2 regions of the Paraburkholderia denitrificans genome follow, and region 1 is predicted to be linked to the other one. Evidence: predicted binding sites of a transcription regulator. Region 1 holds the regulator's gene; the other holds the start of a gene.
The links. Region 1 encodes LexA, which represses DNA repair genes until DNA is damaged. Its sites were predicted from a motif close to ACTGTATNNNNATACAGT; they were not measured.
Positions count from the first base shown of each region.

Region 2: dinB (DNA polymerase IV) is a predicted target of LexA. The motif match lies at 1,872-1,889, and genes of this name have one in related genera.

Region 1 covers NZ_JBHSMP010000007.1:393,709-397,892, reverse strand. The annotation lists gene ACFPTO_RS05160 (DUF2939 domain-containing protein) at 1-552, opposite strand, end outside; gene ACFPTO_RS05155 (hypothetical protein) at 655-1,065, opposite strand; gene lexA (transcriptional repressor LexA) at 1,093-1,743, opposite strand; gene ACFPTO_RS05145 (sulfate ABC transporter substrate-binding protein) at 2,063-3,127, shown strand; gene cysT (sulfate ABC transporter permease subunit CysT) at 3,239-4,177, shown strand; gene cysW (sulfate ABC transporter permease subunit CysW) at 4,174-4,184, shown strand, end outside.
Region 2 covers NZ_JBHSMP010000006.1:106,241-110,424, reverse strand. The annotation lists gene ACFPTO_RS02300 (M3 family metallopeptidase) at 1-501, shown strand, start outside; gene dinB (DNA polymerase IV) at 687-1,841, opposite strand; tRNA gene ACFPTO_RS02290 (tRNA-Met) at 2,212-2,288, opposite strand; gene ACFPTO_RS02285 (PadR family transcriptional regulator) at 2,413-3,000, opposite strand; gene ACFPTO_RS02280 (NAD(P)H-dependent flavin oxidoreductase) at 3,217-4,184, shown strand, end outside.

The sequences.
Region 1 (4,184 bases):
TTGCGGGTGGCCTGGCTCGTTTTCCTCTGAATCCGCCAAAGCCGATTCTGTGTCGGAGTCAGCGTCCGACTCAGCGGTGGAGTGAGTGTCGGATTCAGCGCTCAACTCGTCTGGTGCGTTCGCCGCGGCAGGCGCGTGCGCCGGATTACCATCGCTTGCGGCCGGCGGCTGCTCGCCGGGTGGCATTCCGTTGAGCAGCGCGGCGACGCCGTCGGGCGTCGCATACGCATCCACGAGTGACCCGATCAGCGCGGTGCCGATCGCGGTGCCAATCGCGCTGCCCAACAGCTGCATTGGATTGCTGCCGTGCTGCTCCTCCAGGTGCCGCGTCAGCATGTCGCCAGCCTGTTCCTTGAGGCTTACGCGCAACGCCGGATAGTCGACGTACTCGTTCAGCGTTGCCGCATCGCGCGCATCGGCTGCGGCCTTGAGCCGGTGCAGCACCAGATACGGCGAGGCGTAGCTGTAGCCTACTGTGGCCGCGACGAGCACCAGGGCTACCACGATGGCGACGGGTTTGATCCAGCGTTTGTTCGACAGGGATTGGGTCATGGTTGCGTTGGGATGTTTAGGATCATTTAATGAACACCGTGTGTGGACAAGGTGAATGAAAAAAAGATCCCGGACTCTCCCGTTGCCTTTACCGTTTTTCCCTTACTTAGCGAGCGCCGCGGGCAGATCCGCGTGCTGTTCGGCGATGCAGCGGTCGATCATCCGGCACACCGCATCGACCGTACCCACCATGATGAGCCGGGAAGGCCCGTGGTACACGCGCACGGGCGCCCGGCGTCCGGGCTCGGTGTGGTTCAGCCCGCTGTTGAGCGAAACGCGCGCAAATGCGGGTTGCGCGGACGGTAACGGCGGCAGTTCGACTAGGCCCGGGGCCAACCCAACCGCGGACCCAACTGTGGACCCCGGTTCGGTGTCGCTCAGGCTGTCGAAGAGAGAGCCGGATTGCGCGGCTCCCGACATGCGCGTGTTCTTCGCCGCGCAGCTGGCGAGGCCGCGCAGATGCCGCAGACGGCCGAATTGACGAAAGGGCAGCAAACGGGCAAGGCGTTCCATAACTCCCTCCAGACAGCGTTTAGACGATCAGAATTCGGTGGGGCGAATCAGGCCGACAGCGATGCCTTCGAGCGCGAACTCCACACTGCCGGCCTCGACGAAGATGTTGTCATAGTCGGGGTTCTCGGCGATCAGTTCGAGCCCGTTGGGCCGGCGCTTCAGGCGTTTCACCGTGACGTCGTCGCCAAGGCGCGCGACGACGATCTGGCCGTCCTTCGCTTCGCTCTTCTTCTGCACGGCGAGCAGGTCGCCGTCCAGGATGCCCGCGTCGCGCATCGACAGGCCGCGCACCTTGAGCAGGTAGTCGGGCTTGCTGGAGAAGAGCGCCGGGTCGCACGCGTAGTGCTGCGCGATGTGCTCCTGCGCGAGGATCGGACTGCCCGCTGCGACGCGGCCGACGAGCGGCAGCGAGAGCTGCATGATGCTCGGGTGCGGCAGCGTGAACTGGCGCGGGAGGTCGTCCGGGCCGGGCAGGAGACGGATGCCGCGCGACGCGCCTGCGGCCAGTTCGATCACGCCCTTGCGTGCGAGCGCGCGCAGATGCTCCTCGGCGGAATTGGCGGAACTGAAGCCGAGTTCGGCCGCGATCTCGGCGCGCGTGGGCGGATAGCCGGTGCGCTCGATCGCGCGCCGGATCAGATCGAAAACCTGCTGCTGTCGTGCGGTGAGTTTGGTCATGGCGGCACTGTATGAATAGACAGGTGACTGTATTTTTATACAGTATCGGATCCTTTTCAAGTGTTACTTGAAGTTCTCCGTTCGGCGGGCGTTTTCGCGGCATTTGCGCGCTACCTTGCCCACTATCTTGCCCACTGCCGGGCGGATGGAATGACGGTGCGACCGTGCTCGCGTGGCAGAGGCGAGGGGGCTTACCACTTTTGAGCATTAAAAAATGAAGAAACATTATTTTTAATGATTTAAGCCGGTCGTTAGACTGCCCTTCATCGTGAGCTGCAGGCACGCAAGACCCACGCGAAGACAACACGGAGAAAAGTGGATGGGCATTCTGGACAACGGAAAAACGGGCTGGATCAAGCGACTGGCGGCGCGGTTGATCGTTGGCGTGGCGCCGATCCTCGGCATCGCGGCGCTCGTTGGCATGGCCGCGCACACGCCCGCCGCGCATGCGGATACGTCGTTGCTGAACGTTTCCTACGATCCGACGCGCGAGTTGTACCAGCAGGTCAACGAGGCTTTTGCGAAGCAGTGGAAGGCGAAGACCGGCGAGACGCTCACGATCAGGCAGTCGCACGGCGGCTCGGGTGCGCAGGCGCGCTCGGTGCTGGACGGCCTGCAGGCCGATGTCGTGACGCTCGCGCTCGCCTGGGACATCGACGCGCTCGCGAAGAAGGGCGTCGTGCACGCCGACTGGCAAAAGCGTCTGCCCGACAACGCCGCGCCGTACACCTCGACCATCGTGTTTCTCGTGCGCAAGGGCAATCCGAAGCACATCAAGGACTGGGACGACCTCGTGAAGCCGGGCGTCTCGATCGTCACGCCGAATCCGAAGACCTCAGGCGGCGCGCGCTGGAATTACCTCGCGGCGTGGGCGTACGCCGCGCATCAGCCGGGCGGCAATGACCAGAAGGCGAAGGCGTTCGTCACGCAGCTCTACAGAAACGCTGGTGTGCTCGACTCGGGCTCGCGCGGAGCGACGACGAGCTTCGTGCAGCGCGGCATCGGCGACGTGCTGATCGCGTGGGAAAACGAAGCGTTCCTGTCGCTCAGGGAGTTCGGTTCCGGGAAGTTCGAGATCGTGGTGCCGTCGGCGAGCATTCTCGCGGAGCCGCCGGTGGCCGTCGTCGACAAGGTCGTGGACAAGCGCGGCACGCGCAAGGTCGCCGAGGCCTATCTGCAGTTCCTGTACAGCGAGGAAGGTCAGGAGATCGCGGCGAAGAACTTCTACCGTCCGCGCTCGGACAAGGTGCCGGCTGCGCTGACGTCGAGGTTTCCGAAGCTGAAGCTCTACACGGTCGACGATTCGTTCGGCGGCTGGGCGAACGCGCAGAAGGTTCATTTCGCCGATGGCGGCGTGTTCGATTCGATTTATCAGCCGCAGTGAAGTCGCAGTGAAGTCGCAGAGAAACCGCAGTGAAACATCGCACGGCAGGCGCGCCCGCAAGGGCGCGCTCTTTGGCGCGTAGCGCCGCAGCATTCTGAAAGAGCAACAAGCATGACGACGTTACGCTTACGCAAGCCCAGCGCGTTGCCGGGCTTCGGCCTGACACTGGGCATCACGGTGGCTTATCTGAGCCTCGTGGTGCTGATTCCGCTTGCGTCCACCTTCCTCAAGACCGCGACGCTCGACTGGGCGCAGTTCGTGCGCGCAGTGGCGTCGCCGCGCGTGATCGCGTCGTACCGGCTGACGTTTTTGGCCGCGCTCGGCGCCGCGCTCATCAATGCCGTGTTCGGCCTTTTGCTCGCCTGGGTGCTCGTGCGCTACACGTTCCCCTTCAAGCGGGCCATCGACGCGCTCGTCGATCTGCCGTTCGCGCTGCCGACCTCGGTTGCCGGCATCTCGCTCGCGGCCGTGTACGCGGGCAACGGCTGGATCGGCCAGTTTCTCGAACCGCTGGGGATCAAGGTCGCCTTCACGTCGCTCGGCGTGCTCGTTGCGCTCACATTCATCGGGCTGCCGTTCGTCGTGCGCACCGTGCAGCCCGTGCTCGAAGACTTCGAGCGCGAGCAGGAGGAAGCCGCCGCGTGCCTCGGCGCGTCGCGCTGGCTCACGGTGCGCCGCGTCGTGCTGCCCGCCGCATTGCCTGCGCTGCTCACCGGTTTTGCGCTTGCGTTCGCGCGCGCGCTCGGCGAGTACGGCTCGGTGATCTTCATCGCGGGCAATGTGCCGATGAAGTCCGAAATCACCTCGCTTCTGATCATCACCAAGCTCGAACAGTACGACTACGCGGGCGCGACCGCGCTGGCCGTCGTGATGCTGTGCGTCTCGTTCGTCATGCTGCTCATCATCAATTCGCTGCAGTGGTATTTGCAGCGCCGGACGAGCCGCGGCGCTTCATCGCCTGCGCCGTCTTCATTGTCTGGGCCGTCTTCATCGTCTTCCGCCCAGCCTGACCCGACGCAGCGCGCAGTTGCCACGGGAGGTGCGCAATGAGCACGCC
Region 2 (4,184 bases), on a different contig from region 1:
AAGCCGCTGCCGCGCGAACTGTTCGACAAGATGCTGGCCGCGAAGAACTTCCAGAGCGGCCTCGCCACGCTGCGCCAGATCGTGTTCTCGATGTTCGACATGGCCTTGCATGTCGACTTTGAAGCCTCCGCAGGCAAGAGCGCGAACGACCTCGCGCGCGAAATCAACGCGCGCTATCACGTCATCCCGCAGGCCGCGTTCTCGCGCTGGCCGAACACGTTCAGCCATATCTTCGCGGGCGGCTACGCGGCGGGCTACTACAGCTACAAGTGGGCTGAAGTGCTCTCCGCCGATGCCTACGCCGCGTTTGAAGAAGCAGCGCAGGCGGCAAAGTCGAGCGTGCTCGATGTGGCCACCGGCACGCGTTATCGGCAGGAAATTCTGGAGGTGGGCGGCAGCCGCCCGGCGATGGAATCGTTCAAGGCGTTCCGCGGACGCGAGCCGCGCATCGACGCGCTGCTGCGTCACAACGGCATGGAAGAGCCGCCGGTACAGCAATAAAGCTGGCGCCGAGCCGCATCGAAACGAGCCGCGCACGGGAGCAATCCCGTGCGCGGTTTTTTATTGCCCGCACCGCTCGTGCGATGCACGCCTGAACGCACCGCTTTTCGATAGATATCCGAACTGCTTCGCAGCGCGATATCGACGAGCCGATTCACAATGCCCGCTTGCCGCCAGCGCAGCCTCTACGCGTCGGGCGTAAGGGGGCTGTCGTTGGGGCTGTCGTTAGGGCCGTCGTTGGCATCTTCGTCGGGATCTTCATCGAAGAGCGCGAACTGGCCGCGCAGTGCGGCATTCTCCTCTTCGAGCCGCACGCCCACACCGAGCAGACGCACGGCCTGCTTGCGCCGCGCGAGACCCTTTTCGAGCATGGCGAGGAATATCGGCAGGCTGGTTGCGTCACCGACACACTCGACCGTCGTGCGCTGAAAATTCGCGAAGCGGATCTTCACGAACAGTTTGCGCACCGCATGCGCGCAGCCCGCGCGCTCGATGCGCGCATCGAGTTGCGCGGCGAGCGGCTCGAGCGCGTCGCAGCATGCTTCGAGCGTGAGCAGATCGTTGACGTAAGTCGTCTCGACGCTCACCGACTTGCGCTCCTGGTCCGCGCGCACGGGCCGCTCGTCGATGCCTCGCGACAGTTCATATAGCCGCTTGCCGAACACGCCGAACTGGCGATGCAGATCGATCAGCGACCACGTGCGCAACTGCGCGCACGTCGAGAGCCCGAGCTTTTCGAGCTTCGCGGCCGTCACCTTGCCGACGCCGTGAATCTTGCGCACCGGCAACGCCGCCACGAACGCATCGACTTCGTGCGGGCGCACGACGCACAGGCCATCGGGTTTGTTCCAGTCCGAGGCAATCTTCGCGATGAACTTGCTCGGCCCGACGCCCGCCGAAACCGTGACGCCCACCGTCGCGCGCACGCGCTCACGGATCTCCTGTGCGATCAGCGTGGCGCTGCCCTTGCAGCGCGTGGCGTGCGTCACGTCGAGATAGGCCTCATCGAGCGAGAGCGGCTCCACGTCGGGCGTGTAATCGCGATAAATCGCCATGATCTGACGCGATGCGATGCGGTACTTTTCCATCGCGGTTGGGAGAATCAGCAGATCCGGGCACTTGCGCATGGCGAGCGCCGACGACATCGCCGAATGAATGCCGAAGCGCCGCGCCTCGTAATTGCAGGTGGCAATGACGCCGCGCTGGTCGGGCCGCCCGCCGACGGCAAGCGCGCGCCCGCGCAACGACGGATCGTCGCGCATTTCGACCGACGCATAGAAACAGTCGCAGTCGCAGTGGATGATCTTGCGAGCGGTGCCTGATGCGGCCGGCGACGGCATAGCGGAAGATGACGCGTTCAAGGTATCGATACTGTACAAAAATACAGTATTCTTTTCAAGGCAACTGTCGGCAATCCGACCGGCGCGGCGCTGACGGCCGCTGACGTGACGCGCGCGGGGCTGCTCGGCACACGCTACACGATGGAGCAGGACTTCTATCTGGGCCGATTGCGCGACCGGCACTGCCCGTGTTCGATACCACGGCATTGCATGCGCGCGCGGCGGTCGATTGGGCGATTGATGCATCGATCGATGCGTAAAACGCGGGGAAAATGCGGGTATGAAATGCGCAGTGAAAAATGAAAAGCCCGCATGACTTGCATCATGCGGGCTTTGAGAAACTTGCTAACGGTTAGCTCAGTTGCGTAACTGGTTGCGGGGGTAGGATTTGAACCTACGACCTTCGGGTTATGAGCCCGACGAGCTGCCAGACTGCTCCACCCCGCGTCCGTTAGAGATAAAGATTATAGTCAGCTACAATCACGATGTCAAACATTTTCTTGATGCGGGTAATTAGCGCGGTATCAAACGTGTTGCCGGTCTAAACGTTTAAGCACACGGCGCATGCGATTTAATCTGCACTACGAAGCGGGTCACAACGCCGCTTCACATCGATATCGACATCGGAATCGCCATCAAGCAACGGCAGCACGTCCGCAGCCCATTCGAGCCACACCTCCTGGGCGCGTATCCCCGCCTTCAGAATCGCATACTGCAATTGCTGGCCGCGCATGAGCGACGGCGTTCCGAAGTCGCGCTGCTCGATCTCGCGATACAAAACAAGCTGCGCCCGGTTCTCGTCGATCAGGCGCAACAGTTCGTCGCGAAGACCCAGCGGACCCACCACCGCATCCGCGCGCAGCTTCAACAGGAACGCATTTCGATCCTCGCGCCCGAGCGGCGTCTCGCGCACCCAGCGCACGACTTCCTCGCGCCCCACGGCCAGCACGCAATAAACCTTTCTGCGCGTTGCGGCGTCGGCCTCGTCTTCGACAACGGCCACCCACCCCGCCTCCACCATGCGGCCGAGCTCGCGATAGATCTGCTGATGCGTCGCTCGCCAGAAAAAACCGATCGCGCGATCGAAGCGCCGCGCGAGGTCGTAGCCGCTGGCGGGCTTTTCCAGCAAGGCGATCAGAATGGCGTGGGGTGTCGACATCCGCTGATTCTAAACCACGGGCTGCGCCGCACCGTCCCTCAAATCATTCGAATACGGGCACTATGCAACTGGTTGCATAGTGCCCGGCCGTTTGCTATGTTTATCCCGTCGAGCCTCCGCGCGCCCCGCCGTGCCGTGGTCTCGGTGCCTTCCGAATGCAACGAACAATATGACGGCGCCCGCATTCCGCCGCCGTCGCCCTCCCAGGAGATATGGATGTCCCTGCCCGCCGTGCTGCGACGCGGCCTGTCGATTCCGGTCGTCGGCTCGCCGCTCTTCATCATTTCGAACCCCGATCTCGTCATCGCGCAGTGTAAGGCGGGCGTCGTCGGCTCATTCCCGGCGCTCAACGCGCGGCCCGCGCACGTGCTCGGCGAATGGCTGGATCGCATCACAACCGAACTCGCCAACTACAACGCCAGGCATCCCGACCAGCCCGCCGCGCCGTTCGCGGTGAATCAGATCGTGCACAAGTCGAATGACCGCCTCCAGCACGATCTCGGCGTCTGCGCCCAGTACAAGGTGCCCATCGTCATCACGTCGCTCGGCGCGCGCGAGGAAGTCAATCACGCCGTGCACGCGTGGGGCGGCATCGTGCTGCACGACATCATCAACAATACGTTCGCGAAGAAGGCCATCGAGAAAGGCGCCGACGGGCTGATTGCCGTCGCCGCGGGTGCAGGCGGCCACGCGGGCACGCTCTCGCCGTTCGCGCTGATTCACGAGATCCGCGAATGGTTCGACGGGCCGCTGCTGCTGTCGGGCGCCATCGGCAATGGCAATGCGATCCTCGCCGCGCAGGCCGCGGGCGCCGATCTCGCGTATATCGGTTCGGCGTTCATCGCAACGAACGAAGCGAATGCCGTCGAAGCGTACAAGCAGATGATCGTCGACAGCAATGCGAGCGACATCGTCTACTCCAACCTTTTCACCGGCGTTCACGGCAACTATCTGCGCCAGAGCATCGCGGCGAGCGGGCTCGATCCGGACGCACTGCCCGTGTCCGATCCGTCGAAGATGAACTTCGGCTCGGCGAATGCGAAAGCGTGGAAAGACATCTGGGGTTCGGGCCAGGGCATCGGCGCGGTGAAGAGCGTCGTACCGGCCGCCGAACTGATCGCGCGTCTTAAGCGCGAGTACGAGGCGGCTCACGAGCGGCTCGGCGTTTCGGTCACTGCGGCTGC